DNA from 3 places in the Collimonas sp. genome. Region 1 is predicted to be linked to each of the others. Evidence: predicted binding sites of a transcription regulator. Region 1 holds the regulator's gene; each other region holds the start of a gene.

The links. Region 1 encodes HrcA, which represses chaperone genes, less so after heat shock. Its sites were predicted from a motif close to TTAGCACTCNNNNNNNNNGAGTGCTAA; they were not measured.
Region 2: a site for HrcA is predicted at 4,094-4,120, ahead of rpoH (RNA polymerase sigma factor RpoH). Genes of this name have one in related genera too.
Region 3: a site for HrcA is predicted at 8,666-8,692, ahead of groES (co-chaperone GroES). Genes of this name have one in related genera too.

Annotation. Positions count from the first base shown of each region.
Region 1 covers NZ_JBIIVN010000018.1:4,502-15,256, reverse strand. Annotated here, with positions in the region: gene ACIQ0R_RS02580 (DUF535 family protein) at 1-88, opposite strand, end outside; gene ACIQ0R_RS02575 (hypothetical protein) at 91-870, opposite strand; gene ACIQ0R_RS02570 (ExbD/TolR family protein) at 1,182-1,613, opposite strand; gene ACIQ0R_RS02565 (MotA/TolQ/ExbB proton channel family protein) at 1,654-2,346, opposite strand; gene dapB (4-hydroxy-tetrahydrodipicolinate reductase) at 2,466-3,272, opposite strand; gene ACIQ0R_RS02555 (outer membrane protein assembly factor BamE) at 3,400-3,993, opposite strand; gene fur (ferric iron uptake transcriptional regulator) at 4,068-4,493, shown strand; gene hrcA (heat-inducible transcriptional repressor HrcA) at 4,583-5,605, opposite strand; gene ACIQ0R_RS02540 (HAD family hydrolase) at 5,695-6,444, opposite strand; gene ACIQ0R_RS02535 (NAD kinase) at 6,491-7,420, shown strand; gene recN (DNA repair protein RecN) at 7,577-9,247, shown strand; gene hemH (ferrochelatase) at 9,515-10,621, shown strand.
Region 2 covers NZ_JBIIVN010000010.1:13,220-23,974, reverse strand. Annotated here, with positions in the region: gene ACIQ0R_RS01570 (SCO family protein) at 1-191, shown strand, start outside; gene ACIQ0R_RS01565 (heme A synthase) at 199-1,464, shown strand; gene cyoE (heme o synthase) at 1,461-2,345, shown strand; gene ACIQ0R_RS01555 (SCO family protein) at 2,354-2,986, shown strand; gene rpoH (RNA polymerase sigma factor RpoH) at 3,123-4,022, opposite strand; gene ACIQ0R_RS01545 (GTPase) at 4,264-4,641, opposite strand; gene ACIQ0R_RS01540 (response regulator) at 4,638-5,363, opposite strand; gene ACIQ0R_RS01535 (sensor histidine kinase) at 5,572-7,869, opposite strand; gene ACIQ0R_RS01530 (DUF4390 domain-containing protein) at 7,872-8,450, opposite strand; gene rsmB (16S rRNA (cytosine(967)-C(5))-methyltransferase RsmB) at 8,491-9,804, opposite strand; gene ACIQ0R_RS01520 (LysE family translocator) at 9,853-10,491, opposite strand.
Region 3 covers NZ_JBIIVN010000055.1:428-11,182, forward strand. Annotated here, with positions in the region: partial or broken gene mgtA (magnesium-translocating P-type ATPase) at 1-1,181, shown strand, start outside; gene ACIQ0R_RS05895 (DUF1345 domain-containing protein) at 1,349-1,999, opposite strand; partial or broken gene ACIQ0R_RS05900 (efflux RND transporter permease subunit) at 2,262-5,287, opposite strand; gene ACIQ0R_RS05905 (efflux RND transporter periplasmic adaptor subunit) at 5,301-6,032, opposite strand; gene ACIQ0R_RS05910 (biotin/lipoyl-binding protein) at 6,033-6,509, opposite strand; gene ACIQ0R_RS05915 (efflux transporter outer membrane subunit) at 6,572-7,678, opposite strand; gene groES (co-chaperone GroES) at 8,813-9,106, shown strand; gene groL (chaperonin GroEL) at 9,207-10,755, shown strand, end outside.

The DNA of each region.
Region 1 (10,755 bases):
TGTGGGAGGGGATCTGCTGAAGATCGGTCACGGCAATGGTGTTGCAAGGGAGCTCGTATTCGCCGTCCGCACGGCGCGTTGCCCCCATTTCTAGCTGGCATTCCAATAAGCCAGCCAGCGCCGGGTCTGGCGATAATGCAGCACCGTCCGCAGGCTGAGTTTGAGCTGTTTGGCGAAATACGACGGCCCCGGAGACGAATGTGCCAGGCAACTGTGCAGCGTGATGCGCGTGCCATTGTTGCCGTAGCCAACTCTGGCAGGCGACAGGTACGAAAGATGGCTGATTTCCTTTAATAACGCCAGCTTGCCCAAGTGCTCTCGGGCGAAGCGCAGCAGCCGATGGCTCATGGCGACGCCGTATCTGGAGTTCATGGTCAGCATGATTGCCAGCGATACCAGGCCAGCACCGAAGATGTCGAGCGGATATTGCATGCCAAGGAAAATCGTGGCCCAGCTCACCGCCAGCGATAGCCCAATGAGCAAGATGCCGATCCATTTGATCTTGATGGTCCTGGCAGTCCAGAGGGTAAGCCCGGTGGTCAGGATCATCGCGATGGTAATGCTGGGCGAGAGGTAGTGTCGGCTTGGTACCTGTTGCAACGAGCTGTTTTCGGCAACCGGGGTCAATGCGCTCCACAGCAGGGTAATTATCTTGCTTACCAACACCGCGCAGGCAGTGGTCAGAACTGCTCTGACGGATGCTGCTCGGGCTGTTTTGTTGCCGCCAATCCACAGTGCCACCAGGCTAGTTGGTGCCAGGTACACGCCCCACTCGGCAATCGCCAGGGCAAGCAAGAAAGGAATACCGATGAAACCCGCCGGTGCATTGAATGACGACCAAAGCAGTTGATTGTAGGAAGACAGCGTCATGTATTCGGACAAACGTAAGCGTGTTTAGTGGGCTGGGAGAGCTGTCTTAAGCCGCCCGATAATGATTTTGCGTATCATTCCACAGTGAAATATAGGGATACATATTAAAACACAAGGTTACATTCAAATATATAGAGCGACGCGCGCTGTTGAAATTATTAAATTTCCGTGCAGGAATGTTTTCGCGTGCCAGGACGGCGCGCGTATGGAGTCAGATCGGGCGCGCGAGATGCTGTTACCGCGATCTGCAGAAAAATCGGCGGAGATGTAATCGGATTGCGGAAGGGCGGGCGAATGACTCCACCCGAGAGTTATTTGACCCCGGCGCCTTTACCGGGAACGGTAACAAAGCCAATCTTGCTCAAGCCGTTGTTTTGCGCCAGCGACATCACTTGCGCCAGGATTTCGTAGCGCGTGTCCTTGTCGGCGCGTAATTGCAATTCAGGTTGCGGCTGGCGCTGGGCTGCGTCCATCAGGCGGCTTGCGAGTTCGCCTTCTTGCACCGGCTGGTCGTTCCAGAACATCTTGCCGGCGCGATCGATGGCTAGCGATATCATCTCTGGCTTTTCCGGTGCCGGTGCCGATTGCGCTGTCGGCAGATCGACTTTGATCGCGTGTGTGAAGAGTGGCGCAGTGATGATGAATATCACCAGCAGCACCAGCATGACGTCAACCATCGGCGTGATGTTGATATCCGCCATTGGTGCCTGGTTCTGATTATCGTTGAAACCGCCGAAAGCCATGGTGTGCTCCTGTTAGTCGCTATTTGCGGATGGGCAAATGTTACTTGCCGACCCGGCTACCGGTTGTCAGGTAGGCGTGCAGGTCGTGTGCAAAGGCGTCGAGCTCGGCCAGTGTGATCCGGTTAACCCGGGTGAAGGCGTTATACGCCAGCACCGCAGGGATCGCCACCACCAAGCCCAGCGCCGTCATGATCAGCGCCTCGCCCACCGGACCTGCCACTTTATCGATTTGAATGGTGCCACTGCTGGAAACTGCTTCCAGCGCATGATAAATGCCCCAGACTGTACCGAACAAACCGACGAACGGTGCGGTCGAGCCTACCGATGCCAGCAGGGTCAGGCCGCTTTCCAGGCGCGAGGAAACGCGGTTGATTTCGCGGCGCAGCGTACGCGTGATCAGTTCTCCCGGATCGGATGCTGCATTCAGCGATGCCGCCGCTGTGCCGGGGGCGGGCGGCTTGATGGAGGCCGCATCGGCGGCCTGGCTGGCCAGTGGCGAATACACATTTTCAGTATCGAAAGGCTTGATGCCGGCGATTGCAACTTCCAGCGTCGAGGCTTGCCAGAAATCGTCGAGCGCCGCCGCGCTGCGGCGAATTCGCCAGGAACTCCAGGTTTTGGACAGGATATAAAACCAGCTGACTATTGACATCAGCACCAGCACGTAAGCTACCGAGTGAGAAACCGCGTCAGTTTGCGCCCAATAGCGCGCCAGCCCGAGAGATTGATCCATGTCGTCGATCCGAGAAAAGTGTTCATTGCAAAACCAGCATCAGCGTGCGGCAAGCTACTTGCTGGCGCCTGTCCGCACGCGCTTTGAGTCAATTGTGCCGCTTCAGGTTCATCGGCATTTCAGCGCAAGCCCAGCACATCCTGCATGTCGAACAAGCCGCTGCTCTTGTCGCGCAGGAACCGCGCCGCGTGCAGACTGCCGTGAGCGTAAGTGACGCGGCTGGAGGACTTGTGCGTGATTTCAATCCGTTCGCCGATGCCGGCAAACAGGACGGTGTGATCGCCGACGATATCGCCGCCGCGAATAGCGGCAAAGCCGATCGATGAGGGGTCGCGTTCGTCGGTCACGCCTTCGCGCGCGTAGACCGCCACATCGTCGAGCTTGCGGCCCTGCGCGTTGGCAATGACTTCGCCCATCATTAAGGCCGTACCGGATGGCGCATCGACCTTGTGGCGGTGATGCGCTTCAATGATTTCGATATCGTAACCGTGCGAGAAACTCTTGGCGGCAAGCTCCAGCAGCTTCATCGTAACGTTGACGCCGACACTCATGTTGGGCGCAAACACAATCACAGTTTTTTGGGCCGCAGCGGCAATCGCCGCCTTGCCGGCGTCGTCGAAACCAGTGGTGCCGATGATCATCTTGATGCCGTGGGCAGCACAGTATTGAAGATGCTTCAGCGTTCCTTCCGGGCGCGTGAAATCGATCAGGTAGGCGGCATCGGCCAGGCCTTTGGCCAGGTCGGATTCGATCAGGACGTTGGCCGGCTGGCCGAGAAACGCGGCGGCATCGCTACCCAGCTCGGGTGCGTCCGGCACGCCGAGCGCACCGGTCAGCACTGCATCATCGGCGTTCTGTATGGCTTCCACCAGCATGCGCCCCATGCGCCCCGAAGCACCTGCAACGGCAATTTTCATCTGAGTCATTATTAAATTGACGATCTGTACGTTTATTGAGTCTTTTAGTCTGCTAGCTTGCCAGTGCATTGCGGGCAGTCAGACCCACCGCACTGTAGCGATGTCTGAATTCTGTCGCGCAAACCACAACAACCAATCAGTTTTTCGAAGGTGTGGGCGCTGCCGGCACCGCCGGGGCAATCTCGACATTCTTGACGCTCTTCTTGGCTTCCGCAGCGCCGCCGGAAATCCGCGCCAGGTAGTCAGCCTCGGTCGGCAGATTGCCACCTTCGATCCGGCTTAGCAGATTGCCATTGAAGAATGCGGTCACTTTACTGGAGGTGATTTCGCCATTGCCTTTTTGCAGGCGGAACACGTAATCCCAGCGATCCGCATGGAAAATGTCCGTCAGCAGCGGCGTCCCCAACGCAAAGCGTACTTGGTCACGGGTCATGCCTTCTTTAACCTGTGCCAGCATTTCTTTGGAAACAAAGTTTCCTTGCTGGATATCGATGCGATATGGCGAGAAAATGCCCAGGAAGCGGCGGTGCTTGACGGTTTGGACGCCGCTGCCATCGTCTGTGCTGACAGGTGTTGCCGCCAAAGCAGCGTCGCCACCGGCGGCCGTACCGGAGTTGGCCGCAGAGCTGTCGATCAAAGGGTTTTTCGAGGCGCAGCCGGCCAAGGCGGCCATCAAGACAACTGCAACTGTCAAAGCGGAGGTACGAGCGGGGGAGAGCAACATTCGCATAAGGATCTCAATTGATTGAGCAACTGTGCTAAAACGCTATATGATAAAGCAGATCATCCATTTGTGGCCAAAACATGCCGAACAATCCATCTGAACTGAAAGCCAGCGGCCTCAAAGCCACATTACCACGACTGAAAATCCTGGAGATTTTCCAGAATAGTGAAGTGCGCCATCTGAGCGCTGAAGACGTATATAAAATTTTGCTAAAAGACAATCTCGATGTCGGTCTGGCAACTGTCTATCGGGTATTGACCCAATTCGAGCAAGCCGGACTGCTGCAGCGCAATCACTTTGAAACCGGCAAGGCCGTGTTCGAGCTTAACGAAGGCTCGCACCACGACCATCTGGTTTGCCTGGATTGCGGTCTGGTCGAAGAGTTTTACGACGAAGAAATTGAAAAACGCCAGAAAATCGTAGCCAAGGAGCATGGTTTCGACATTACCGACCACGCTTTGGCACTCTACGGGCGTTGCCGGGATTGCCGCAAGAAAAAGGCCTGAGCGCGCCTGCCATCTCTATCTGACTCTGCGCCAGCGGGTTTATCGCGGCGCGGTTTCTGCGCCAACCTTGTTTCATTAAACGACTGTCACTAACTGTGGCTCAGTGCGTTTGACAATAGTTTCGCAGTGATATTGACAATGGGAATCACCCGCTCGTAAGCCATGCGGGTGGGACCGATTACGCCCAGTGTGCCGACGACTTTGCCGTTGACTTCATATGGCGCGGTGACTACGCTCATTTCATTCATCGGCACCAGTTGCGACTCGCCGCCGATGAAAATCTGCACGCCGGTGGCTTTGCCGGAAATCTCAAGCAACTGCATCAGGCTGGTCTTTTGCTCAAACATATCGAACAGCTTGCGCAGCGAATCCATGTTGGAGGACAGGTCGGTCACGCTAAGCAGGTTGCGTTCGCCGGAAATCACCACTTCGTCGCTGTTGTCGGTCATGGCGTCGCTGCCGGCTTCAACTGCGGCTTGCATCAGCCAGGTCATATCGTCGCGCAGTTTGCGTAATTCGCCCTGCAGGCGCAAGCGAACATCGTCGATGCTGAGGCCGCCGTAATGCTGGTTGATGTAATTGGCCGCTTGCACCAATTGCGCCGGACTGTAATCGACATCAGTGAGCAGCAGGCGGTTCTGGACATCGCCGCTGGGACTGACGATCACCAGCAGGATGCGCTTTTCCGACAAACGCAGGAATTCGATCTGTTGGAATATCGATTCGCGTCGAGGCGTCAACACCACGCCGGCAAAGTGCGACAGCGAGGATAGTACCTGAGCCGCATTGGTAATGATTTTCTGTTGCGAATTCGGTTGCAGGCGCGTCTGCATTTGTGATTCCAGCGCGGTTTCGTCGATCGGCTCGACCGTCAGCAAGGTATCGACGAACATGCGGTAGCCGCGCGGTGTCGGCACCCGTCCGGCAGAGGTATGGGGGCTGGCGACGAAACCCATCTCTTCTAGGTCGGCCATGATGTTGCGGATGGTCGCTGGCGACAGTTCCAGGCCTGAAATTTTGGACAGGGCGCGCGAGCCCACAGGCTGGCCGTCGGCGATATATCGTTCGACCAGGGCTTTTAGCAGGGTTTGGGCGCGGGTATCTAGTTGCATATCAGTATTTTAGTGTACCAACGGGCAGTGTGGTGCTCGGGAAATGATAGAACGCCATAAGCTAGCTTGCCAATCGCTTATGGATGCACTTATACACTGTTTTTGCTGTCAGCCCTGGTTTGCTGCAGCCATGCCTCCAGCTGTTCCAGGTTGGTAAAGCTGGCTTGTGCTGTGATGCCGTCAGGCAGTACCCGGCTAAAACGGTTGATCCACACCGCCTGCAGCCCTGCTTGCTGGGCCCCGGCGACATCTAGCAGCGGATCGTCGCCGGCGTAGACGGTTTCCTCGGGGGCGACTTGCAAAGCGGCGCAGGCAGCATGAAAAATCGCCGGATCGGGCTTGGCCCGACCGAAGCTGCGGGCGGCGATCGAGGTCTGGAAATACTGCGCCAGACCAATCTTGCCGAGATCGGCGAAACCGTTCGACACCGTGCCTAACAGCACCTGCCGCTGTAGCCGCGCCAGCGCTGGCTGTACATCGGCGAATGGCGTGACGGCGTGGCGCGCTGCTGAAAATACCGCCATTGCAGCATCCACCTTGCGCGTGTCCTCACCGACGCTGTCAAATGCTGCGGTCAGTGCTGCGTGACGCAATTTCCACAGGCCGATTCTAAAAAGAGGGTTGGCAGCAGCAAGTTCCATGCGTCGTTGGCGCAGGCTGTCGATACTGCAATGGCGAGCGACGGCTGGTGCATTGCCGGCTAGCCAGTCAAACAACAATTGTTCGGCGCGCGCCATAACCGTGGCGATCGGCCAAAGCGTATCGTCGAGGTCGAACAGGACCGCCTTGATGGCAGGCGGTTTGCCGGACAGAGCCGGTGAATTATTCGGGCGGGGCATGTGCGTATCCTTCATGGCAAGCCTAAATTATGGTCTAATCGCCAGCATGCGGCCTATAAAATTACCTTCTCAGCAGAATTTGTCGGACCCTTCGCCAAAAACCATCGCGGTTGTCGGCAAGTACTTTGCCGCCGGCATTGCCGACTCGTTGACCGAAATCATCGGGTTTTTACAAAGTCGCGGTCATCATGTGGTGCTCGAAGCCGAGACTGCACAGAATGTTGACATGGACAGCATACCGGCGATGACGCCGGCGCAGATCGGCGAGCGGGCCGATGCCGCCATTATTGTCGGCGGCGACGGTACCATGCTGGGTATCGCTCGGCAGTTGGCGCCCTACGAGGTACCGTTGATCGGCATTAATCAGGGCCGGCTCGGATTCATTACCGATATTTCGCTGGAACGGATGCTGCCGGTGCTGGCCGATATGCTCGACGGTATGGTTGAATCGGAACGTCGCAGTCTGTTGCAGGCAGCGGTGATGCGTGACGATCAGCAGATTTTCAGCGCGCTGGCGTTCAACGATGTGGTGGTGTCGCGCGGCGCTGCTTCTGGCATGGTGGAGCTCATGGTCGAGGTGGATGGCCGCTTCATGTACAACCAGCGCTCCGACGGCCTGATCGTCGCAACCCCGACCGGCTCCACTGCGTACGCGTTGTCGGCTGGCGGCCCGTTGTTGCATCCGTCGTTGGGCGGCATGGTGTTGGTGCCGATTGCACCGCATGCGTTGTCGAACCGGCCGATCGTGATTCCCGACAGCAGCGAAATCGTGATTGAAATCGTCAACGGCCGCGATGTCAGCGTCAATTTTGATATGCAATCGCTGGCCAGCCTGCAGCACGGTGATCGCATACTTGTGCGGCGCTCCGAGCATACGATTACTTTCCTGCATCCGGCCGGCTGGAGCTATTACGACACCTTGCGGCAAAAATTGCACTGGAACGAGCATCCTTCGGCAGAAGGAAAGCTGAAGTAAATTATTGCTGATTAAATTTGTTTGAATTTGTTTGAATAAAGATTAGGCCAATCGCACATAACCATTGATGCATGTTAATAAGAACGTCGCCGTTGGGCGTCTTCTTGTTTTACTCTCAATTCACATCCCCATTTTTTAAGCCATTCTCAGACTCCCATGCTGCGCACACTTTCCATCCGCGATTTTGTCATTGTCGATGCCATTGAGCTTGAGTTCGCCGCCGGCTTTACCGTTTTTACCGGCGAAACCGGCGCCGGCAAATCGATCCTGATTGATGCGCTGGCGCTGGCGCTGGGCGGCCGCGCTGATGCCAGCGTGGTGCGCGAAGGTGCCGCCAAGGCTGATGTGATCGCGGAATTCGCGCTCGGTCACGGCACTGAAGATCAGGTCGACGCCTGGTTGCAGCGCAATGAATTCAGTGGCGACGAGCGTGTCATCCTGATGCGGCGGGTGATTGACAATGCCGGCCGCTCCAAGGCGTTCATCAACGGCGTGGCAGCGACCGCCGGGCAGTTGCGCGAACTGGGCGAGATGCTGGTCGACATTCACGGCCAGCATGCGCACCAGTCGCTGTTGAAGAGCGATGCGCAACGGATGCTGCTGGATGGCCAGGCCGGTTTGCAGGACGACTTGCTGGCGGTGGCTGCTGCCTTCAAAAGCTGGCGTTCGCTGGCGCGCCAGCGCGAGGAGTTCGAAATCAATGCCAAGAATGTGTTGCTCGAACGTGAACGGCTTGAATGGCAGGTCGGCGAGCTGGAAAAGCTGGCAGTCAAGCCCGGTGAATGGGACGAGATTACCAACGAACACAGCCGACTGTCGCATGCCGCCAGCCTGATCGAGGGCGCGCAGGAGGCGCTCAACGTGATTTCCGACAACGATGCAGACGACACGCCGCCGATGCTATCGCAGTTGTCGGCGCTGAATCAGAAAATTGGCAAGCTGGTCGATGTCGACAGCAGCTTGAAGCCGGTACTGGAAGCGCTGGAGCCGGCGCGCATTCAGTTGCAGGAAGCGGTCTACGCGCTTAACGATTACCTGAGCCGGGTCGAGCTCGATCCGGCGCGCCTGCACCAAGTGGAAACTCGGATGGAGGCGATTCACTTAGCCGGCCGTAAATTCCGTCTGGCGCCGGACGAACTGCCGCAGGAGCTGGAATCGTTGTCGATACAATTACGGCAACTGGCTAACACCAGCGATCTCGATGCCATGCGGGCGCAAGAAGAAAAATTGAAATCGGCCCATTTGACGCTTGCGCAAAAGCTGTCGAAGGCGCGCTCTAAGGCTGCTGGCGCGCTGAGTGCCGCGGTGACGGCGGCTATGCAGGATCTGAGTATGAGCGGCGGTCGTTTTGCGGTGGCGCTGAATCCGTGCGAGCCGGCCAGTTATGGGGTTGAGCAAGTCGAATTCCTGGTCGCCGGCCATGCCGGCGTGGCACCTCGTGCCTTGGCGAAAGTCGCATCCGGTGGTGAACTGGCGCGGATTGCGCTGGCGATTTCGGTGATCACATCAAGTTCGACTGCAACGCCGACCCTGATTTTCGATGAGGTCGACAGCGGCATCGGCGGCGGTGTTGCGGAAGTGGTTGGGCGGTTGCTAAAGCGGCTTGGGCAGGATCGTCAGGTGTTGTGCGTGACACACTTGCCGCAGGTAGCGAGTCAGGCCAATCAGCACTTCCAGGTTAGCAAGCAAAGCCAGGGTAACAAAACGGTGTCGGCGATCGATGGCCTCGATGCCAAGAGCCGGGTTGAAGAAATCGCCCGTATGCTCGGCGGTTTGGAAATTACTGCAACGACGCGCAAGCATGCACGTGAATTGTTGGCATTGTAAGCCTTGGAAAAAGACCTTAACCGCGCTCGAGCGCGGCGAATTACGCAATTCGCCTCTGGCCCACCTGATCAGGCAACCAGGTTAAACGGTCAAGAGAAGCGCTATGACCGGCAGCATGGGCTGGCCTTTGGCGCACGCGTTACAAATTGCAAGAGCATGCGTCATGCGTCATGAGATGGCGCCTGCTCCTGATTACTGGTGCGTGGCGCGCATCCCCCATTTAAAATATCGCGGTTTTGATCGCACTCTAACTTCCCGGAAACTCACATGGCATTTCGCAAAGAACCGCAATTCACGCACGGCACCGTTGCCAAAACGGCAGTAGTGCTGGTCAATCTGGGCACTCCCGATGCCCCCACTACCAAGGCGGTACGCCGTTATCTGAAGCAGTTTCTGTCCGATCTGCGGGTGGTGGAAATCCCGCGGGCGATCTGGTGGGCGATTTTGCATGGGGTTATTCTGCCGTTCCGCTCCAGCAAGTCGGCGCACAAATACGCGTCAATCTGGACCAACGAAGGTTCTCCGCTCAAAGTCCATACCGACAAGCAAGCCACTTTGCTGCGTGGCTATCTCGGGCAGCGCGGCCATCAGGTCAAAGTGGCGTTTGCGATGCGTTACGGCAGTCCGTCGATTGCCGACGTGCTGGATCAGTTGAAGGCCGATGGGTGCGAGCGCATCCTTATTCTGCCTGCCTATCCGCAATATTCCGCGACCACCACGGCCTCTATCTACGACGCCGTATTTGCCCACTACGCACAAGTACGCAACGTGCCGGAACTGCGCCTGATCAAGCACTATCATGATCACGATGAATATATACAGGCCCTCAAAGAGTCGGTACAGGCGTATTGGGCAATGCACGGGATGCCGGACAAGCTGGTCATGAGCTTCCACGGCGTGCCCAAGCGCACGTTGATGCTTGGCGATCCATATCATTGCGAATGCTATAAAACAGCGCGCTTGCTGGCGCAGCAACTGGGATTGGGACCGGAGCAATACCAAGTGACTTTCCAGTCGCGCTTTGGCAAAGCAGAATGGCTGCAGCCCTATACTGCCCCGACCCTGCAAAAAATGGCTAAGCAGGGTGTCAAGCGTGTCGATGTGATGTGTCCCGGATTCACTAGCGATTGCCTGGAAACTCTGGAAGAGATTGCAATCGAGGCCAAGCAAGACTTTCTCGGGGCCGGCGGCAAGGAGTTTCATTTCATCCCCTGTCTGAACCAGTCCCAGGCCTGGATTTCTGCCATGGCAACTCTGGTGGAGGAGCACATGATCGGTTGGCCGACTCATCTGACCAGTACTGAGCGGGCTGAACTGCAACAGCAAGCCGATGTATCCAAGCAGTGCGCCGAACGCCTTGGTGCTGCCCAATAACACAAATCAAAGCAGGCTCATCATAATGCGGGCGCAGGAAGCAGAAATGTTGAGGCAGATGCGCGACGTTGTTGACGCGCATCTGCAATCATCGCCCGGCTTGTCGTCGGGCGCTCAGGTGAGAAGGCTGTCGT
Region 2 (10,755 bases), on a different contig from region 1:
CCCGGCTGCTCCGCGTCAAGCCGGCGCTGCTAAAGGCCTGGCTGCCGACCGAAGCCGGCACCACCGCCGCCGATCACATCTACCTGATCGACCCGCGCGGCAACCTCATGATGCGTTTCCCCAAGCACGCAGATCCCAATCTGGTCAAGAAAGATTTGTCCAGGCTGCTGCGCGCTTCGGCCATTGGATGAGGCAACCATGACTACACCGATGTTAATTCAATTGGGCAGTATGGGCGTGCTGGTTGCCGTGATGGCGCTCTGCGTGGTCTGGGTTTCCAGCGACACCAACAAATACCGCAAGCTGGTCTGGGTGACGTTGTTCCTGACTTTCGATCTGATCATGTTCGGTGCGTTCATCCGGTTGACCGATTCAGGTCTCGGCTGCCCCGACTGGCCGGGATGTTATGGCCACTCCAATCCGCTGCAGGCGCACGCGCATATCAGCGCTGCGCAGGAGGCCATGCCGACCGGCCCGGTCACTGTGATGAAGGCCTGGATCGAAATGACCCATCGTTATTTTGCGATGGGGGTAGGGGTGCTGATCATTGCCTTGATGGCGATTGCCTGGATTAACTGGTTCAAGCGAACCCGGCGTAATCCGGCTGGGACAGTGGCGACCCCGTCATTGGCGACCCCGTCATTCCCGCGCACGCAGCAATCCCAACTTCGCAGCAACCCGGATGCACCCTCGCGCGCGAATGACGCGGGTTTGAGAGCGAGGTATTCACCGTGGCTGCCAACGTTTCTATTTTTATTAGTCTGCGTGCAAGGCGCTTTCGGCGCCTGGACCGTGACGCAGAAATTGCAGCCCGTGATTGTCGCCATCCATCTGCTGCTCGGCCTGAGTTTGCTGGCGACTATGACCTGGCTTGGCGCCCGTCAGAACGACCACGTGCCGGTAGCCGCAGCCGCTGCCAGGCTGGTTAAGCCAGCCATGATCGGCTTGGCGCTGCTGGTGATGCAGATCGCGCTGGGTGGCTGGGTGAGCACCAACTATGCGGCTCTCGCGTGTACTGATTTTCCGTTGTGTCACGGTGCAATCGTGCCGCAGATGGATTTCTCCAACGGCTTCACACTATGGCGGCATCTGGGTCTCACGGCCGACGGCGATTTCCTGAGCTTGCAGGCGCTGACGGCAATTCATTGGACGCATCGCAGTTTTGCCTTCGTCGTGTTAGCTTTCATCGTCTGGCTGGCATCAAAAGCCCGACGCACGGTCGGCTTGCAGAATATAGGGCGCTGGTTATTCATTGTGATTGGCTTGCAGTTCGCGACCGGCCTGGCGACGATTTACTTTAACTGGCCATTGGCGATAGCGGTGGTCCACAATGGCGGCGCGGCGCTGCTGCTGGTATTGCTGGTCATGTTAAACTACAAGGCTAGACTTGCCCAGGGATCACGCTTGGCCCCGGCAGCGGCAAGCCAACCAGTAATTGCTGATCGCCTCAACCCGCACCTATGACCGCTTTGACCGCCCCTCCGAATCGAATGGCCCAGTATTGGGCTCTGACCAAGCCGCGAGTAACCCAGCTTGCGGTGTTTTGCGCGGTGATCGGCATGTTCCTGTCCACGCCGGAATTGCCCAATTGGCAACGCGTGGTGTCTGCCACGATCGGCATCTGGCTGCTGGCCGGCGCCGCATTTGCCGTCAATTGCCTGGTCGAGCGCGAAATCGATTCGCGTATGGCGCGTACTGCAAGGCGGCCGATGGCGCGTGGCGAAATTACCGTCAGTCAGACCCTGGTCTTTTCTGGCGTGATAGGCGGTCTCGGCATGTGGGTGCTGTACAACTTCGTCAATCCGCTGACCATGTGGCTGACCTTCGCCACCTTTGTCGGCTATGCCATCATTTATACGATCATCCTGAAACCGGCGACACCGCAGAATATTGTCATCGGCGGCCTCGCCGGTGCCATGCCGCCGGCTCTCGGCTGGGCTGCGGTCGCCAACGATGTGCCGATGCAAGCCTGGATTCTGGTGCTGATCATTTTTGTCTGGACCCCGCCGCACTTCTGGGCGCTAGCCATGTATCGTCGCGACGATTACGCAAAGTCCGGCTTGCCGATGCTGCCGATTACGCACGGTATGGCATTTACCCAGTTTCAGGTCTGGCTTTACACGATTGCGCTGGTAACCACGACCATGCTGCCGTTCGCAGTCGGCATGAGCGGCCTGATCTACCTCGCCAGCGCGGCAGTTCTTGGCATCATTTTCTTGTGGTACGCATGGCAGATTTACCGCCACTACACCGATCTGATTGCGCGTAAGACGTTTGCTTATTCGATCATCTACCTGTCGCTGCTGTTTACCGCGTTGCTGATCGACCACTATCTCAAGTTCTGAAAGCTGACATGAAGCGAGTCAAACCAGTCATCTGCGTTCTAGCGGGCTTGCTGCTGGCCTTGTCTTTGGTCGCTTGCGGCGACAAGTCAGGCGCTGGCAGCCAGGAAATGACGCTCTCTCCAGCCAAGAGCGAGTTTATCAATACGGATGTCACCGGCCTTGGCTACGCCCGCGATTTTGCACTCATCGACCATACCGGCAAGCCGCGTACGCTGGCCGATTACAAGGGCAAGGCAGTCGTGGTGTTTTTCGGCTACACCCAATGTCCAGACGTTTGCCCGACCACCATGGCCGAGATGGCGAACGTGATGAAGGAACTGGGGCTGTTGGCGAGCAAGGTGCAAGTTCTGTTCGTGACGGTCGATCCGCAGCGCGATACGCAGGAGTTGTTGTCCAAGTATGTACCGGCTTTCGATCCGAGTTTCGTCGGCCTGTATGGCGATCAGGCAGCAACTGAAAAGGTGGCCAAGGAATTTCGCGTGTTCTATCAAAAAGTACCAGGCAAGACGCCCGGCAGTTACAGCATGGACCATACCGCAGGCAGCTATGTGTTCGATCCCGAAGGTCACATCCGTCTGTTCATCAGGCACGGGCAAGGGCCGGATCCGATTGCGCATGACTTGAAATTGCTACTATCGTGACGTACCGGGATGGATTGCCGAGCTTGCCCAGTTGTATTGCCGGCCGCTATGAATCATAAACAACGAACAACGCGCAATGAATAAAGGCAGCCTCGGCTGCCTTTATTTTTGTTGCTCCAACATGGCGCCAGAACGGTCAGGTAAATGCTGCCAGCGATCCTTTCATTTTCTTCAGGGCAACCGCTTCGATTTGGCGGATGCGCTCGGCGGAGACGCCGAACTCATCGGCCAGTTCGTGTAAGGTGGCGCCGGAGCCGTCATCGTTGGCCAGCCAGCGTGCCTCGACGATACGGCGCGAGCGGTCATCCAGCTTGCTCAGCGCCGACTCCAGACCTTCCGACTGCATGCGGTCGTATTGCTGCGCTTCCAGCACCTTGGTTGGTTCCTGCAGTTCCGACGACAGGTAGGCAATCGGTGCGAACTTGTCGTCATCGTCGTCGGTCGGGGCATCCAGAGCGATGTCGCGGCCGGTCAGGCGGGTTTCCATCTCGACGACTTCTTCGCGCTTGACGTTGAGCGTCTTCGCTAGCGCCTCCACCTGGGTTGGCGTCATCGCGTCCAGACCTTCCTTGTGGCTGCGAAGATTGAAGAACAGCTTACGCTGCGCCTTGGTGGTGGCCACTTTCACCAGACGCCAGTTCTTCAGGATGTATTCGTGCATCTCTGCCTTGATCCAGTGCATCGCGTATGACACCAGTCGGACACCCTGGTCCGGATCGAAGCGCTTGACTGCTTTCATCAGGCCGATATTGCCTTCCTGGATCAGGTCGGCATGCGGCAAGCCGTAGCCCAGATACCCGCGCGCGATGGATACCACCAGGCGCAGATGCGAGAGCACCAGTTTCTGGGCGGCGCCGAGATCGTTTTTGTCGCGTAGTTGTTTTGCGAGGGAAATTTCTTCATCGTGTGTCAACATCGGCAACCGGTTGACGGCCGAGATATAGGCGTCGATGTTGCCGAGCGTGCCGGAAAAGCCGAGCGCCAAGGCATGTGATTCGGTTGGCATTAAAGCGGTGCTGACTGACGGATTTTTCATTCTTTCTCCTTGCTGTCCGGCTCCTTGCTGCAGCCGGTAGATCAACGATCAGACATTTGATCTGGATTATATTAGCACTCCCTATTATAGAGTGCTAATAGAAATTCTTAAGTATGAAATATAGGTTTTTACTATTGGTAGTATTTTTTTGATTGTTTATAGCTGGGCTGTTAGCCGAGCAAATCCGGCGAAAGTTGCGCTCTGTGGAGAGGAAATTTCGTTCATTCGCAGCGACAACTGGCTATCTCGTGCAACTCAGGTCGGTTGTTAGTGCAAGCAGTGTGTCGTAGGGCGCGCGGCTGAGAAAGCTGCGGATTTGCGGCAGATGTGCGCTGTCTGCAATACTAATATAGAGCCGGTTCGGCGCTTTGCGCAGGATACGATTCAGGGTAACGCGCAGAGTCAGGTTGCCGATGCAGCAAAAACAGCCGGGGGCGATGCGTTTGATGTCGAGGCCGGGTGGCATGGCGGACTCAAACTTGCCGTCCGACAAGCCTTCCAGGATAAGTGCTGTCGTTTGCAGGAACCCTTGGGCGGCAATGTCGGCCTCGATCGCAGCGCGGATAGTTGCTTCACGGATGTTGCTTTGCGCGCCACTAATCAGCGTGGTCAGTGTCATCCGCCCTTCTTGGACAACTTGCCAGGATCGACGCCCAGCTGTTTTAGTTTGCGGTACAGGTGAGTTCGTTCCAACCCGGTTTTCTCCGCCACGCGTGTCATGCTGCCGCTTTCTCGGATCAGGTGGTACTCGAAATAGACGCGCTCGAACGCATCTCGGGCTTCGCGCAGCGGTAGTCCGAACGACGAAGAGAACAGATTCTCGGATGTCGCAGCGACCGACGGCGCAGTGGTCAGGTGGGTCGGCTCGGATAGGGCCGGGCCGCCGCTATACATGCCGGCCGTCGCGACGACTTCATTCAAGTCATTGGCGGTCGCGACCGGTTGCGGATACAGCGTCGCCATCCGGCCGCCTTTAGGCCCCTGTGCCAAGCCTTGTTGAACTGCTTTCAATAATTTTTGCAGTGCAATCGGTTTTTCCAGAAAATTCAAAGCCCCAATACGCGTTGCTTCCACTGCCGTATCGATGGTGGCGTGGCCTGACATCATGATGACAGGCATGGTCAGCAGTCCATCGCGTTGCCATTCCTTGAGCAACGTTACGCCATCGGTGTCTGGCATCCAGATATCGAGCAGCACCAGATCGGGGACGCCGCCCTGACGAAATTCGCGAGCTTGTTGCGCATTTTCGGCAGCGGTTACGACGTGTCCTTCATCACCTAAAATTTCCGAGAGCAATTCCCGAATTCCCATTTCGTCATCAACGACTAGGATGTTAGCCATGCGGTAGCCTTCCCATTTCCTGTTGCCTTAAATCCCACTATGTAAACTGTTCGGATAGTCTTGTTATCTTATTTGCAGTAGCCTCGATGAACCTGTCGCAGGCTGCCTTATCAACGTTCGCGCAATGTTTGTTGGTTTTTTGCCGCGGGCTGAATATATGCTATCTCAGTCGCCTCCCAATGTGCAGCTGTTATGAGTCAAAACCAAATTAAATAATTGACGAGCCCTGATTCGAGGCTAACTTTAACAGCAAAATCAGGATTTTTGCGCCCTTTGTGTCGCCTCGATTCTGCAGATCGATGCGGCCGCCGTGTTCGTCGATAATTTTTTTCACCATCGGTAGCCCCAGACCAGTACCGCGCGGTTTCGATGTGATGTACGGTTCGAACGCTCGCGCCAGAATTTTCGGCGCGAATCCAGAGCCGTTATCGGTAATTGACAGACGTACCGCGGTGCGCGACAGGCCATCAGAACTTTGGAAGCTGACACGCTCGGTGACGACGTCGATGCGAGGCGGGGTCGGATCGTCGCTGCGGTCCATCACGGCGTCTTGGGCATTTTGCAAAAGATTGTGAATGACCTGGCGCAGTTGAGTGGCATCGCCCATGATTTGCGGCAAATCCTGCGCCAGCGATGCATGGATCATGTCGCGCTCGTCACCGGCCAGATAGAGATGCAGAATTTCCGCCACCAGCACGTTCAAATCAAGTTCAGCCAGCACGGCCGGAGGGGTCTTGGCGTAGTCGCGGAAATCGTCGACCATGCGTTTCATGGCGGCTACCTGATTGACGATGGTGCCGGTGCTTTTCTTCAGGATGGCTGCGTCCTGAGGCATCAGCTTGTCTTCCAGCTTCATCTGCAGGCGTTCGGCGGATAACTGTATCGGCGTTAACGGATTCTTGATCTCGTGAGCCAGGCGGCGCGCTACTTCGCCCCAGGCGATTGAGCGCTGGCCGGAGATGACGTTGGAAATATCGTCGAACACCACCACATAGCCGGCGCGATTTTCTACCGGCAGACGCGATCCGCGCGCCAGTAGCGTGATGTCGTCGGCATCGCTGCTGGCGCCGCTATCGACCCGTCGTGGAATTTCTATCTGCTGTTGCCAGTGCAGCAGTTCGGGGCCAATTTTACCTGTCGCGAACTGTGCATTCTGTTCCGAGAACGCATTGGTGATGACTTCAGCGAAATGCCCCAGGCCGTCAATGATGTTGAGCGGCTGTCCTATATGTGGTGAAAAATCGTATTGCAGTATGCGTGCTACCGACTGGTTGCTGGTGACTAGCCGGAAGTCGCCGTCCAGCACCATCACGCCAGCGGACATGTTGGCCAGCACAGATTCCAGATAGGCCTTGGCGTTTTCCAGTTCATTGCGGTTTTTTTCAACCGAGGCGCGCGCTTCGTACAATTGCCGCGTCATCAGATTGAAGGATTGGGTCAGCGTGCCCAATTCGTCCGAGGTGGCGACGATCGGTCGCGGCGACAGATTGCCTTCGGCAACGGCCTTGGTGCCTTCTGCCAGCAGCAGCAGTGGTTTGGCGAGATCGGTGGCGATCAGAAAAGCGCTGGCGATTGCGCCGAACACCGCTAGCAGCAGCGTCAGCGTCAGCGTCACCAGATAAATTTTGCGCAACCCGGAGCGTCCAAGCGAGCGTTCCTGATATTCGCTGTAGGCCGATCCAAGCGCATCGGCGTTGGTGGCGAGGTAGGTCGGAACCGGCTGGATCATTTGCAGGAAATGCGTCTCGTTTTGTAGCGACGAGATTTTTAATGGTGCAGGTATCTCTACCACCACGTGCAGCCGCAGATCGTTGACTTGAGTAGCCGACGATTGCGCGGCGCGACGCGGGGTCGGACTATCGAGATCGCTTTCGATGGCGGCAAAGCCGCGCGGCAGACGTGCCTGCTGCAGCATGCTGGTGGTCGGCAGGGTAGGAATCAGCGTGCCCAGATGGCCGCCGACGGAGGCGATAACCTGGCCGTTGGCGGTGACGATCGAGGCTTCCAGATTTTGGTCGCTGAGCCGCCCGAGCTGGGTTGCCTGCGCCGAGTTGGACAGCTCGGACCATTCAGAGGCCAGGGTGCGAGCCCTCGAGGTCAGATCGCTAAGAGAGGAGTCGAGCGCAGCATGGCTGAGATTGAGGCCGGATTGTAGTGCCGCTTCAACGTGCACATCGAACCAGGATTCGATCGAACGCGATACAAATTGCACCGATACCAGATAGATGATCACTCCGGGGAGGATGCCGATCAACGCAAACATCAGCACCAGCTTGGCCATCAGGCGCGAACCGAATTTGCCGCGTTTGTAGCGGCTATACAGACGCCCAAGCAGCAGGCAGACCAGGCCCAGCAGCAGCACCGCCATCAGCGCGTTCAAGCCCAGCAGCCATGAATAGTGCTTGTCGAAAAAATCCGAATTGGCGGTGGCGGAGGCAAGGACGAACAGCAGGATGTTAACGACAGCACCGCCAACTACCAACAGATACCGGAGCGCGCGCGACACGGTTATTCAGCCTTGTAGTTGAAGCGTTTCCAGTCGGAAGAAAAGCGCCAGTCGCTGTTATTGAGGGCGTTGACCTGGAACGGCTTTGACAGTAAGCCGAGATCGAGCCCCATGCGCACCGCGACTTGATATACCTCGCCGCTATTGAGCATGCTCTTGTCGGCAATCAGCCAGCGATTGGGGCGGCGAATCAGCGCCAGCGCATCGTCGAGCGTGTTGAAGCTCTGTTGCAGGCTGCCGTTGATGGCAACGTTATAGCGCCGCGTCACGACGTTGTATTGCAGGCGGATGGTTTGTGTGGCGGTGATTGTCTTTTCGTCAAACCAGTACCAGCGCGGCCGCGTCAGTTCAACCTCGGTGGTGAAGTACAGCGACACGCCGCGGTTGATGACTTCTTCCAGGCCGCGGTTGAGATCGAACGCAAAAGTTGCCGACATGCGGTAGCCATCGTCGCCTGCTTCGATATGGGCCTGACTCAATTCAACGCCGTCCGATGCCAAGCTCGACGAATGGCCAAAAGCTAATGCCAGCATCAGGGCCAGCAGCCAGTATTTGATGAGTTGAGGCGATGGTTGTGTCACTGGTTTCAGGTAAGGTAAAAGTTATTTGTGAAACAAGGTCTTAGCACTTCTGGAGCAGTGCGTAGAACAAGCCATCGTGGTCGTGCCCGGTGTCGGCCGTAGGCAGCAACTGCCCTGGCGCCGGTAATCGACGCGCATTCGGATTGCGGGCGGCAAAGGTTGCAGCTTGATTTTCCGATTCCTGCGGCCAGACGGAACATGTTACCAGTAACAATTTACCATCCGGGCGCACCATCTGCCAAAGGTTGTCCAGAATCTTTGCCGATAGTGTTGCTAGTTGCTCGGTATCGGTTTTACGGCGTAACCAGCGAATGTCTGGATGACGGCGTACGATGCCGGAAGCGGTGCACGGCACGTCGGCCAGGATGCGGTCGAACTGCTCGCCGTTCCACCAACCGCCGCCGGCGCTGCCTGTGCTGGCGTCTCCTTGCAGCAGTTTGGCCTGCAATTGCAAGCGCTGCAGGTTTTGGGTGATGCGCTGCAAACGTTTCGGATTATTGTCCAATGCGGTCAGGTCGACATTGGCGATTTCCAGGATGTGCCCGGTCTTGCCGCCGGGAGCGGCGCAGGCGTCCAGCACGCGCATGCCGTCATGCAAGTCCAGCAATGGCGCCGCCAGTTGCGCACCGGCATCTTGCACCGATGACAAGCCATCTTCGAACCCGGGGATCTGCGCTACCGGTAGTGAGTTATCGAGGCGAATTGCATCGACGCCGATCTGCCTGGCGGCGATGTCATGTCGGGCCAAGGTTTGCAGATAATCGGCAACACTGGTTTTGCGGCGGTTGACGCGCAAGGTCAGCGGCGGCGCTGCATTTCCTGCCGTCAGGATGGTTTGCCATTGCTGCGGATAAGCCGCCTTCAAGCGATCGATCCACCATACCGGATAATTCCACATGCCAAGCGGTGTCTTGACGGCGCTGGCCAACAATGCTTCGCGTTCACGCAGGAAGCGGCGCAGCACGGCATTGACCATGCCCTTAGCATGCGCCATCTGCGGATCGGAATCGACCGCGGTCACGGCTTGGTTGACCACCGTAAAGTTTTCGTAGGCCGGATCGTCGACATCGGCCAGCAGGCACAGCGCGACGCACAGCAGGCAATGCAACAGAGTTGGTTCCGGCGGGCGGCTGGCGAGGTTGTTCAATAACGTTTCGGCGCGGCCGACGCCGCGCATGGTGCGATAGGCAATATCCTGTATCGCGCCACGCGTCGGCGCTGGCGCCGCCGCGTGGGCAAATATCTGGGTCAGCGCCTGCGGCAGTGCCGCACCGTCACGCACCAGGGCGACGGCTTGGGCGGCGCCCAGCAGGCTAAAGGCGAGAGAGTCTTTTTTTAGGGTTGAATAAGTCACAAGCGGTTCTGGTAGATGATGCGTAAGCAGCTTTGGTAAGATTTCCGGTCAATTCCTGGTCGTCGCCAGTTTGATGCCCAGTGCGATAAAGGCAACCCCCACAGTACGTTCCAGCCATTGTTTGATGTGGGGGTTGCTGCTGGCATGCCGGGTCAGGGCACCTGCCAGCATTGCGGTGCCGCTGTTCCAGCATAGCGACATGGTAGCAAACACCGCACCCAGCAACAAAAAAGCCAAGATCTTGTGTGGCGAGTCATGATTCACGAATTGCGGGAAAAATGACAGGAAGAAAAGAATCACTTTTGGATTTAGCACGTTGGTGATCAAGGCTTGCACAAAAATTGTCTTGTGTGGCCTCAGGTCGAGTGTCTGGCCATGGTCGGCGGATGATGATTGCTTGCTGAATAACATTCTGATGCCAAGGTAGACCAGATAGGCGCCGCCAGCCAGCTTTACTGCCATGAACGCGGTGGCCGAAGCGGCCAGCAGCGCGGTCAGGCCGAAAGCCGACAAGGTTGCGTGGATACAGCAACCGACGGTAATCCCAAGCGCCGACATCAGGCCGGCGCGCGGCCCCTGGGCGACGCTGCGGCCGACGATATACGCGGTATCAGGGCCTGGGGTGGCGTTTAATAGCAGCACGGCCATCAAAAACAGGCCAAAATTGGTGATGCCGAACGATGTCATGGCGGCTGAGCTCGACAGGTTGGTCAGAATGCTGAGATTGTAACGGGATAGGGCGTGAGCGTGACCGGAAAAACCTCGGCTATGCGCAATATCTCCGGCTTTTGATCGCACTTATTGTCAAAACCGCCGCGCATGCGAGAATTTGCTGTGAGGTAAATCTTGCAGTTGGCCTTGAACAGGCCGGGCCATGTGTACGGCAGCATGTCCGGCGCTGGCGCTCGCGGTGCTTTCAAGACTTGGCTTGACACTGACCTGGCAGCAAGC
Region 3 (10,755 bases), on a different contig from region 1:
ATGCCGAAGGCTTGCGCGTGGTGGCAGTGGCGGCCAAGGATCTGCCGCCGACCAAGGAAGTCTATGGCGTCGCCGATGAAAGCGATCTGGTGCTGATCGGCTATATCGCCTTTCTTGATCCACCGAAGGAGTCCACCAAACCGGCGCTGGACGCACTGAAGCAACACGGCATCACCGTCAAGATTCTGACCGGCGACAACGAGCTGGTAACGGCCAAGATCTGTCGCCAGGTCGGCCTGGCGGTAGACGGTATGTTGCTCGGTAACGATGTCGAAAAAATGAGCGACGCTGACCTCGCGGTGGCAGTCGCCACCGCCACCGTGTTCGCCAAGCTCAGTCCAACCCACAAAGAGCGTATCGTGCGGGTGCTGCACGACAAAGGCCACGTCGTGGGCTTCATGGGCGACGGCATCAACGATGCGCCGGCGCTGCGCGCTGCCGACATCGGCATCTCAGTCGATACCGCAGTCGATATCGCCAAGGAAGCCGCCGATATCATCTTGCTGGAAAAAAGCCTGATGGTGCTGGAAGAAGGCGTGCTGGAAGGCCGCAAGACCTTCGCCAACATGCTGAAGTACATCAAGATGACCGCCAGCTCCAACTTCGGCAACGTGTTCTCGGTGCTGGTGGCCAGCGCCTTCCTGCCGTTCTTGCCGATGCTGCCGTTGCATCTGCTGGTGCAGAATCTGCTGTACGATATCTCGCAGATCACTATCCCTTTCGATAACGTCGACAAGGAATTCCTGGAAAAGCCGCAGCGCTGGAACGCCAGCGAAATCGGCCGCTTCATGGTGTTCTTCGGCCCGATCAGCTCGATTTTCGACATCACTACCTTTGCCCTGATGTGGTATGTCTTTGGCGCCAATACACCGGAACATCAAACCCTGTTCCAGTCCGGCTGGTTCATCGAAGGCTTGCTGTCGCAAACCCTGATCGTGCACATGATCCGTACCCGCAAGATTCCATTCTTCCAGAGCCGTGCGTCGTGGGCCTTGCTGAGCATGACCATCATCATCATGCTGGTCGGTATCCTGCTGCCGATGTCGCCGCTGGCGCATTACTTCAAGTTACAGGCGCTGCCGCTGACGTACTTCCCGTGGCTGCTACTGATCCTGATGGCGTATGCAGTGCTGACGCAAACCATGAAGGGCTGGTATGCCCGCCGCTATGGCTGGCAATAACTGGCACTGGCACCGGCACCGGCACTGGCACTGGCACTGGCAGTAACCCAGCCGCGCTAGCGATACAACGGGAGCGCATCTCCGAATCGAGGCTTCCGCCAGCGTAATAAAAAAGCCAATCGTCATCGATTGGCTTTTTTTACGACTACCGGCCGGCAGAACAATCTTTAAGCGACAAGACCGGCAGCGATATTGATCAACAAACCCAGAATCGCGGAATTGAAAAGAAAGGTCAGTACCGATTGCATCAGCACGATCTTGCGCATCGGCCGCGTCATGATGCTGACATCGGAGGTCTGTACCGCGACAGCCATGGTGAAAGAGAAATACAAAAAATCCCAGTAATCGGGATTCTTCTCGTCGTCAGGAAAACGCAGCGGCAACTTATCGATTGTGCAGGCATAGAACAGCCGCGCATAGTGCAGCGCGAAGATGGTGCCGAGCAAGAACCAGGAACCCAGCACCGTCATCCCGGTGAACAAATAACGCAGCTCTTTTGACCCCGGCAAGAAGTCTTTTGCCTGCGTTAATCCGAGCACCACAGCGCCGATGCTGGAGACCGCAGCGATGCAGATCAGGATCAGGATCGTGGTGTCGTTCTCATCCTCCACGGCGGCACGCAATTTGACCTGCGTGCAATTGGCGCGGCTCATCATCCACCACAGCATGACCAGGTAGGACCATACGCCGGCATTCCAGCCGATCAGCGCGCGGGTCAGATGGGAGCCTATCGGGAAAATGAGCCAAGCTGCCAAGCCCATCAGCAGCCCAATCATCAGACGCGGATGAGTATGAAACACAAGACGACTTATGCGCATGGTTAGGGTGTCCTTGGTTGACTGCGATACCGATTGCCGGGCGCGGCCGCAGAAAAGCCGTTATGCGGGTTTTCCATGCGCTAGCATATGACAACTATGGCATTTCGTGTTGCACGATGCCATGACGTTGCAGGCGATAAAAATATCGGATGCGTCGGACGTATCGCATATGCCGCATTCCGCGTGGCGGTTACCCCACCCTGCTGCTTGCCAATAAAAATGCCGTTCGATTTTCACCGAACGGCATGACAGCACAGCACACTTATGCCTCGGATGGCTTCAACTCGGCCGCAACGGGATGCGCCGCCGCAACATGCTTCTTCTTGAACTTATTCGATGTCCATACCAGCAAGTCGTCCACACACGTGAACACCACCGGAATCACCAGCAAGCTCAGGAAAGTCGAAGTCACCAGCCCGCCTATCACAGCAATCGCCATCGGCCCGCGGAAACTGCTGTCTGCTCCCCAGCCAATCGCAATCGGCTGGGCGCGCTTGTGGCAGGCGTCCATCAAGGCTTCGAAGCGGTTCAGGCCGTGATCGCGGCGGGCGACGATGGCGTATTCAACCAACAGAATCGAATTCTTGACCGCAATCCCCATCAGCATTAGCAAGCCGATCAGCGATGGCATCGAAAACGAATTGCGGGTGATCAACAGCGCTGCGAAAGCCCTGCCGATCGACAACGGCAGCGCTGCCAGAATCGTCACCGGTTGCAGGAAGCCCTTGAACAGCAACACCAGCACCATGTAGACGCACAGCACGCCGGTCAGCATCGCCAGGCCGAAACCTGAGAATAGTTCCTTCATCACCTCGGCATCGCCCAGCGCGCCGCGCTTGACGTTCGGCGGCAGGTTTTTCAGGTTTGGCAACTGGTTGACCTTGGCTAGCACCTCGCCCAGTTCATGGCCGTTCAGTTCGACGTGGATGATGACGCGGCGGTTGCAGTCAATGCGGTCGATACGCGCCGGGCCACTGTCGAAGCGGATATCGGCCACGGAGTTCAACGGCACATTACCCTTCTTGCCTGGCACCGACAGACGTTCCAGCACGCTGATGTCCTGGCGTGCCGTTTCCAGCAGGCGCACCCTGATCGGTATCTGACGTTCCGGCAGATTAAGCTTGGCCAACGATTGATTGTAATCGCCGGCAGTTGCCACCCGCAGGGTTTCACCGATGGCAGAGGCCGTCACGCCAAGATCAGCAGCTTTAGCGAAATTCGGCGTCACAATGATTTCCGGCCGCACCAGACTAATGCTGGAGATGATGTTGCCCAGGCCCGGAATCGTGCGAATCTCACGCTCCACGGCTTGCGTCACTGCGGTCAGTGCTTGCGGATTGTCACCGGACAGCAGCAGCTGCAATTCTTCGCCATTGCCGCCGGCGCCCACCGTCACCCGCACCCCGGGCAATTGGCTGAGCGCTTCGCGTAATGCGGTATCCACCTCGGTCTGGCTACGTTTGCGCTGCGGCCGGTCTTTCAGCAGGACAGTCAATTTAGAACGCCGCGCTTCGTCGCCACCGATGGCGCTGTAGACGTGTTCAACGTCTTTGTTTTGCATGATCAGACGCCGTGCCTGCTCGGCGCTTGCCTCGGTGTCGGCCAGCACGCTGCCTGGCGGCAGTTCCAGCGAAACCTGCGTCTGGCCGCGGTCACCCGGCGGGATAAAGCCGGTAGACAGGAATGGAATCATGGCCAGCGAAGCGGCAAAAAAGACGGCCGCCATCGCCATCGTTTTCACCCGATGATGCAAGCACCAGGACGCAATCGCCAGATAACCATGCATCAGGCGGCTGTCTTTTTTTGCATGAACAATTGGCTTCAGCAGATAAGCTGCCATCATCGGCGTCAGTAACCGCGCAACCACCAGCGATGCCGTCACGGCGATGGCGGCGGTCCAGCCAAACTGCTTGAAGTATTTGCCGACGATGCCACTCATGAATGCCGTCGGCAGAAACACTGCGACCAGCGTGAAAGTGGTGGCAACTACCGCCAAGCCAATTTCATCGGCGGCTTCCAGCGCGGCTTGATAGGCGCTTTTTCCCATGCGCAGATGGCGCACGATGTTCTCGATTTCGACAATCGCATCGTCAACCAGTATTCCGATCACCAGCGCCAGCGACAGCAAGGTGACACCGTTAAGCGAGAAGCCGAGGAAATCCATCACCAGGAAGGTCGGGATGATGGATAACGGCAGCGCCGCAGCGGCCACCAGCGTGGCGCGCCAGTCGCGCAGGAACACCCAGACTACCAGCACCGCCAGCAGTGCCCCCCCTCGTACAATAGCGACATCGAACCTTGGTAATTCTCCTGCACCGCGTCAACGTCGTTGAACGCCTCCTCGATCTTTACATGCTTCTCTTTTTGAGTCAGTTCGCCAATCGCTTTGCGCACTGCCTGGGCCACCGTGAGTTCGCTGACCCCCTTGCTGCGCGTGATGTCAAAACCGACTACCGGCTTGCCGTCAAGTAGCGTAATCGCCGTGCGTTCGCCGATGCCGTCGGACACCTTGGCGACCTGATCGAGACGAATGATGTGACCATCCGGCAAGGCCATTTGCAATGCCGCGACTTCAGCCACGTTGCCGACGGTGCCGATGGTGCGCACCGACTGGCGCGCACCGCTGATATCGGCCTTGCCGCCCGGCGACTCCTGCTGCACGCGCTGCAACTGGCGCGAAATATCCGCTGCCGAAACATTCAGCGCCGCCATCCGCACCGGATCGAGCTCTACCAATACCTCGCGGTTGACGCCGCCAATACGCGATATCCGGCCAACCCCAGGAACCGACAACAAGGACTTAGAAACCGTATTGTCGACAAACCAGGACAATGCTTCTTCATCGAGTTGATCCGACTTGACCGTATAGGTGAGGATTGGCTGGCCAGAAGTGGTGGCCTTGGAATACACCGGATCGCGCACATCCACCGGTAAATCGCTGCGGATGCGGTTGACGGCGTCGTGCACATCGTCCATCGCCTCCTGCAAATCCTTCTCCAGGCGGAATTCGATGGTGGTATCGACCACACCATCATTGATGGTGGTGCAAATGTGGCGGATATCGGTAATGCTGGCGACCGAATTTTCAATCTTGCGAGCAACCTCGGTTTCGAGTTGCGACGGTGAGGCCCCGGGCAAGCTGGTGGTCACCGTAATGAACGGAAATTCGATATCGGGAGCGTCCTGCACTTTCATGCTTTTGAAACTCTTCAGGCCCAAGACGGTGAGCATGACGAACAGCAGAATGGCCGGGACCGGATGCTTGATCGAAAGAGCGGAAAAATTCATGGCGGCCTCTCGCTTACTTCATCACCAGCGGCGCGGCGCTGGCCACGGCTGGCTTGGCTGCCGGTTGGGCTGCGGGCGCGGTTTCCGGTTTCGCCGCTGCGGCAGGCGCGACGCTTACGGTATCACCATCGGCCAGGAATCCGGCCCCCTGCGCGACCAGCGTCATATCCTTGGTGATGCGGCTGGCACCGTTGGTCACTTCAATGCGGCCACCGATACGGCGGCCCAGGGTAATTTTGGTTTGCGTGACTTTATCGTCCTTGCCAAGCTGATACACGTAGCTGAAACCGTCACGCATCACCACCGCGCTCTGCGGCAGAGTCAATGCCTCAGCGTGTCCCAGCAAGAATTCGCCGGTGCCAAACATGCCGGCATGGGCGTTGCCTGGCGCTGGCAGATCGGCATAGACCAGCGCGTTACGGGTCAGCGGATCGGCTGTCGGCGCGATCATGCGAACCTTGCCCGCCACCGTGACACCGTTGGTGACATGCAATTTAACTGCCTGCCCGGGCTTGATCTGCTGCAGATCGGCGGCATTCACTTCAGCGCGCCACTCCAGGCGATTCTGGCGAATCAACCGAAACAGCTCCTGCCCTTGCGACGCCACCGCACCCACGGTTGCAGTGCGCGAAGAAATCACGCCGTCGTCGGGCGCGACCACCTGGGTCTGACGCAAGCGGATCTGCTGCATATCCAGACTGGCCTGGGCCGACATCAAACGTGCCTTGGTGCTGCGTTCGGCAATCTAATATTGTGCGCTCTGCTGCGCGCTTAACGCGCCGCTGTTGGCTAATGTCCGCGCACGCTCGGCGTTCGATTGCGCCTCTGCCAAGGCGGCGCGCGCCTCCTCGACCGCGGCTTTCTGTTGCGCCACTTGCGCGGCGACGCTTTCGTCAGTGAAGCGCGCCAGCACCTGGCCGCGCTTGACGACATCGCCGACATTGACGCGCACTTCCGCTAACCGGATCCCGCCCAGTTCGCTGCCGACGATTGCCTCTTGCCAGGCCGCGATGCTGCCGTTGGCGGTAAACGATATCGGCCAGTCCGTGCTTTGCGGCGTGGTGGTGGTGACGGTCAGCGACGCCTTCGGTTTAGCATCGGCACTGCCGATATTCTTGTCTGTTGTCTTGGCGTGATTCGCGGTGACGGCCCACACCCCGATCGCCCCCAATACAACGATGGCCCCGACCGATGCTGCCTGTTTTTTAGATGGCTTTTTCATAAAAATAGTCTTTTTGCTTGTCTGGTATTACGAACGAACGGATGGAGATGTCGCGACAGGCACTACAGATAGACTGGCGTCTTGCTGCCAACCTCCCCCAATGCTTTGTACAATGCGATCCAGGCATTGACGTGATCGCGCTGCACGCTGATCACCGTTTGCTGGGCCGCCAGGAAAGTACGGCGAGCATCTTCCAGTTCAAACAGGCTGCCGCTGCCGGCCTTGAATTTGTCGTCGTTGGCGCGATAGTGGCTTTCATAATTACGGGACGCCTCAGCGGCATCGGCTTCGCGTCGCGCCGCCGCATCCAGGTGCGCCAGCGCCTCTTCGATTTCTCGCACCGCGCCGCGCACCTGTAACTGGTAAGCGGCATATGCTTCGTCATAGCGCGCCTGCGCCAGATCGACCGCGGCTCGGCGGCGGCCGCCATCCAATAGCGGCAGGCTGACAGAGGGACCGAACGACCAGGTGTTGGAACGGCTATTCTGGCCGTCGTAGCGCAAGCCGCCGACGCCGATGCTGCCGATCAATGAAATCTTCGGATAACGGTCGGCCTGCGCCACATTGATCTCGGCGCTGGCAGCAGCCAGAGTGCGCTCAGCGACGGCGATATCGGGACGCTGCGAGATGGCCTGCGCCGGGATGCCGTCGACACCGATGCTGCGCGGCTGCGGCAAGCGATTACTGACGCCGAGCCTGACACGCAAAGCCGGTTCCGGGATATCGGTCAGGGCCACCAGCGCCTTGACGTGAAGATCGCATTCGGCGCGTTGCACGATCAGCTTTTGCCGGGCATCTGCGGTCGAGGCGTTGATCAGCGCGCCATCGGCCGGTGCGGTAAACCCGGCCTTGATCTTGAGCGCGGTCAGTTGTGCGGTTTGCTCACGCGAGGTCAGATCTTGTGCCAGCATCGCTGCGCTGGCTTCGCAAGTGCGGTAGTTGACCAGCGTGCTGCCAACCTCTGCCGCCAGCGACACCCGGGTGCCGTACCAGGCGGCATTGCTGGCAACCAGGCGCGCATCGGCGGCATCAATCGCTTTGCGTTTGCCGCCGAACAGATCGAGTTCCCAACTGGCGTCGAACGTGGCGCTGTTGCTGGTGGCGACAAACGCGGCTTCACCGCTGAACGATCTGCTACGCTGCTGGCATTCGCTGCCAGCGTCGGATATACAGTGCTGCCGGCAGCAGCGGCCTTGGCGCGCGCTTGCGCAATGCGCGCCAAGGCCTGCGCCAGCGTTGGATTACTAGCCTCGACGGCGGCTACCAACTCCGCCACCAGAGGATCGTCAAATTGCGACCACCAACGCGTCAGGTCGCTCATGCCGGCATCGGTTGCCGCAGGTGTCGGCAAGTTGCTCTGGAACTCTGGCAACACAGCTTTCGATGAGATTGCCGGCGTGGGTACCTCATAGGTGGGCCCAACGACACAACCGGCAATCGCGCACAGCAGGGGTACGCTGCCGAGAATCTTCAGTACACGCATCTTTCTCCCTTCATTATTTAGATTTTTTGTAGCGCCCAAATCGGCTTCCTTATTTACTATTTACCATTCGCTATTTTCTGTTGCTCTTGACCGTATATGACTTACCCTGCCAACCCCTGTCCCACCGCCGCCCACTCTGCCGATCATTGCCGGCTAAAGTGCGTGTCGCCACTGTAATGCGAGAAATTGCCGTTTGGCATGAAATTGCGACGGCCTGTAGCATGCGTGGGATAAATTGACAAAAAACGGGGGTGGAATGCCAGCAGACGACGGCAGCTGATTTAGGCTAAAAAATGACGAAAATTTATCTTTTAACAATAGTGCTGCGCCAGAAATATAAAACTTCCCACACGGGAATCATAACTTGCTCCATCGCTTTTTAGTCACCACGTGGCTGCGCCAGGCCGACAAAAAAAGAGAAGCAAAAAGGCTCGCCACGACGCTTGATAAGTGGAGGAGATTGGGAGGGCATTGGGGATTGGGCATTGAGCAACGGATGCCACCGCCGAGAGCAGTAGCGGCAACAATAACCGAGGTATCGGCGTGAGCACTGCCGGCAAGCTATTGGGCGTCTGCGCTGGCGTCAATTTCAATGTCTGATCAACGCTGATGGCAAGCGGCGCTAAATTAGTTTTGCATGTCGGCTTGAAAAATCGACAGAGCGTCCCTATACTTAGCACTCGTCAGGAGAGAGTGCTAACAATCTCCTCGAACTTACTAGCGACTGTGCGGCGCATATATATAGCAAAGCAAGACAGTGGTGCTTTGCTGCGATGTTGCCGCAAATACAAATAACCTGTTGAATCTAAAGGAGTCACATATGAATCTTCGTCCTTTGCACGACCGCGTCATCGTCAAGCGTCTCGACCAAGAAACTAAAACTGCATCGGGTATCGTGCTGCCGGAAGCGGCTGCCGAAAAACCAGATCAAGGTGAAGTTCTGGCCGTAGGTAACGGCAAGATTCTGGAAAACGGCAATATCCGTGCTCTGGCCGTCAAGGTTGGTGATCGCGTTCTGTTCGGCAAGTACTCGGGCCAGGCTGTCAAGATCGACGGCAATGAGCTGCTGGTGATGCGCGAAGAAGACCTGTTTGCCGTAGTCGAAGGCAAGTAATTCCGGTCAAACCGGAATTCTCTGATTGGCCGGCGCCCAGCGCTTCCGATCAGCTCCGTACACTACACAATTGAATTCAACGTATTCAGGAGAATAAAACATGGCAGCAAAACAAGTAATTTTCGGTGATGATGCACGCGCCAAGATCGTCAACGGCGTCAACATCCTGACTAACGCAGTCAAGGTAACCCTGGGTCCTAAGGGCCGTAACGTGGTTCTGGAGCGTAGCTTCGGCGCGCCAACCGTGACCAAGGACGGGGTTTCGGTTGCTAAGGAAATCGAACTGAAAGACAAGCTGGAGAACATGGGCGCGCAGCTGGTGAAAGAAGTCGCTTCCAAGACTTCCGACAACACCGGTGACGGTACTACTACCGCTACCGTGCTGGCGCAAGCTATCGTTCGCGAAGGCTTCAAGTACGTTGCCGCCGGTTTCAACCCAACCGATCTGAAGCGCGGTATCGACAAAGCTGTTGTCGCCATCGTTTCTGAAATCAAGACGCTGTCGAAGCCAACCACCACTAGCAAGGAAATCGCCCAGGTTGGTTCGATCTCCGCTAACTCCGACACCGATATCGGTGAAATCATTGCCAAGGCAATGGATAAGGTCGGCAAGGAAGGCGTGATCACTGTTGAAGATGGCAAGTCGTTGGAAAACGAACTGGACATCGTCGAAGGTATGCAATTCGACCGTGGCTATCTGTCGCCATACTTCATCAACAACCAGGAAAAGCAAGTTGTTGCTCTGGAAAACCCGTTCGTCCTGTTGTTCGACAAGAAAGTATCGAACATCCGTGACCTGCTGCCCATCCTGGAACAAGTCGCCAAGGCCGGCCGTCCACTGCTGATCATTGCAGAAGACGTCGAAGGCGAAGCACTGGCTACTCTGGTTGTCAACAACATCCGCGGCATCCTGAAGACCGCAGCGGTCAAGGCTCCAGGCTTTGGCGACCGTCGTAAAGCCATGCTGGAAGACATCGCTATTCTGACCGGCGGCCAAGTGATCGCTGAAGAAGTCGGCCTGACTCTGGAAAAAGCCACTCTGGCTGAACTGGGCCAAGCCAAGCGTATCGAAATCAGCAAGGAAAACACCACCATCATCGACGGTGCTGGCGAAGCCATCACTATCGAAGCACGCGTCAAGCAAATCCGTGCGCAGATCGAAGAAGCAACTTCGGACTACGACCGTGAAAAACTGCAAGAACGCGTTGCCAAGCTGGCCGGCGGCGTTGCGCTGATCCGCGTTGGTGCTGCAACTGAAGTTGAAATGAAAGAAAAGAAAGCACGCGTTGAAGACGCTCTGCACGCTACCCGTGCAGCAGTGGAAGAAGGCGTTGTGCCCGGCGGCGGCGTAGCATTCCTGCGCGCACGTGCTAACGTCAAGGATCTGAAAGGCGACAACGCCGACCAGGAAGCCGGTATCAAGATCGTGCTGCGCGCGATCGAAGAGCCTCTGCGTCAAATCGTATTCAACGCTGGCGACGAGCCATCGGTTGTGATCAACGCAGTCTTGGCTGGCAAGGGTAACTACGGTTACAACGCTGCCAACGGCACCTACGGCGACCTGGTTGAACTGGGCGTTCTGGATCCAGCCAAGGTTACCCGTTCGGCATTGCAAAACGCCGCTTCGGTTGCCGGTCTGATCCTGACTA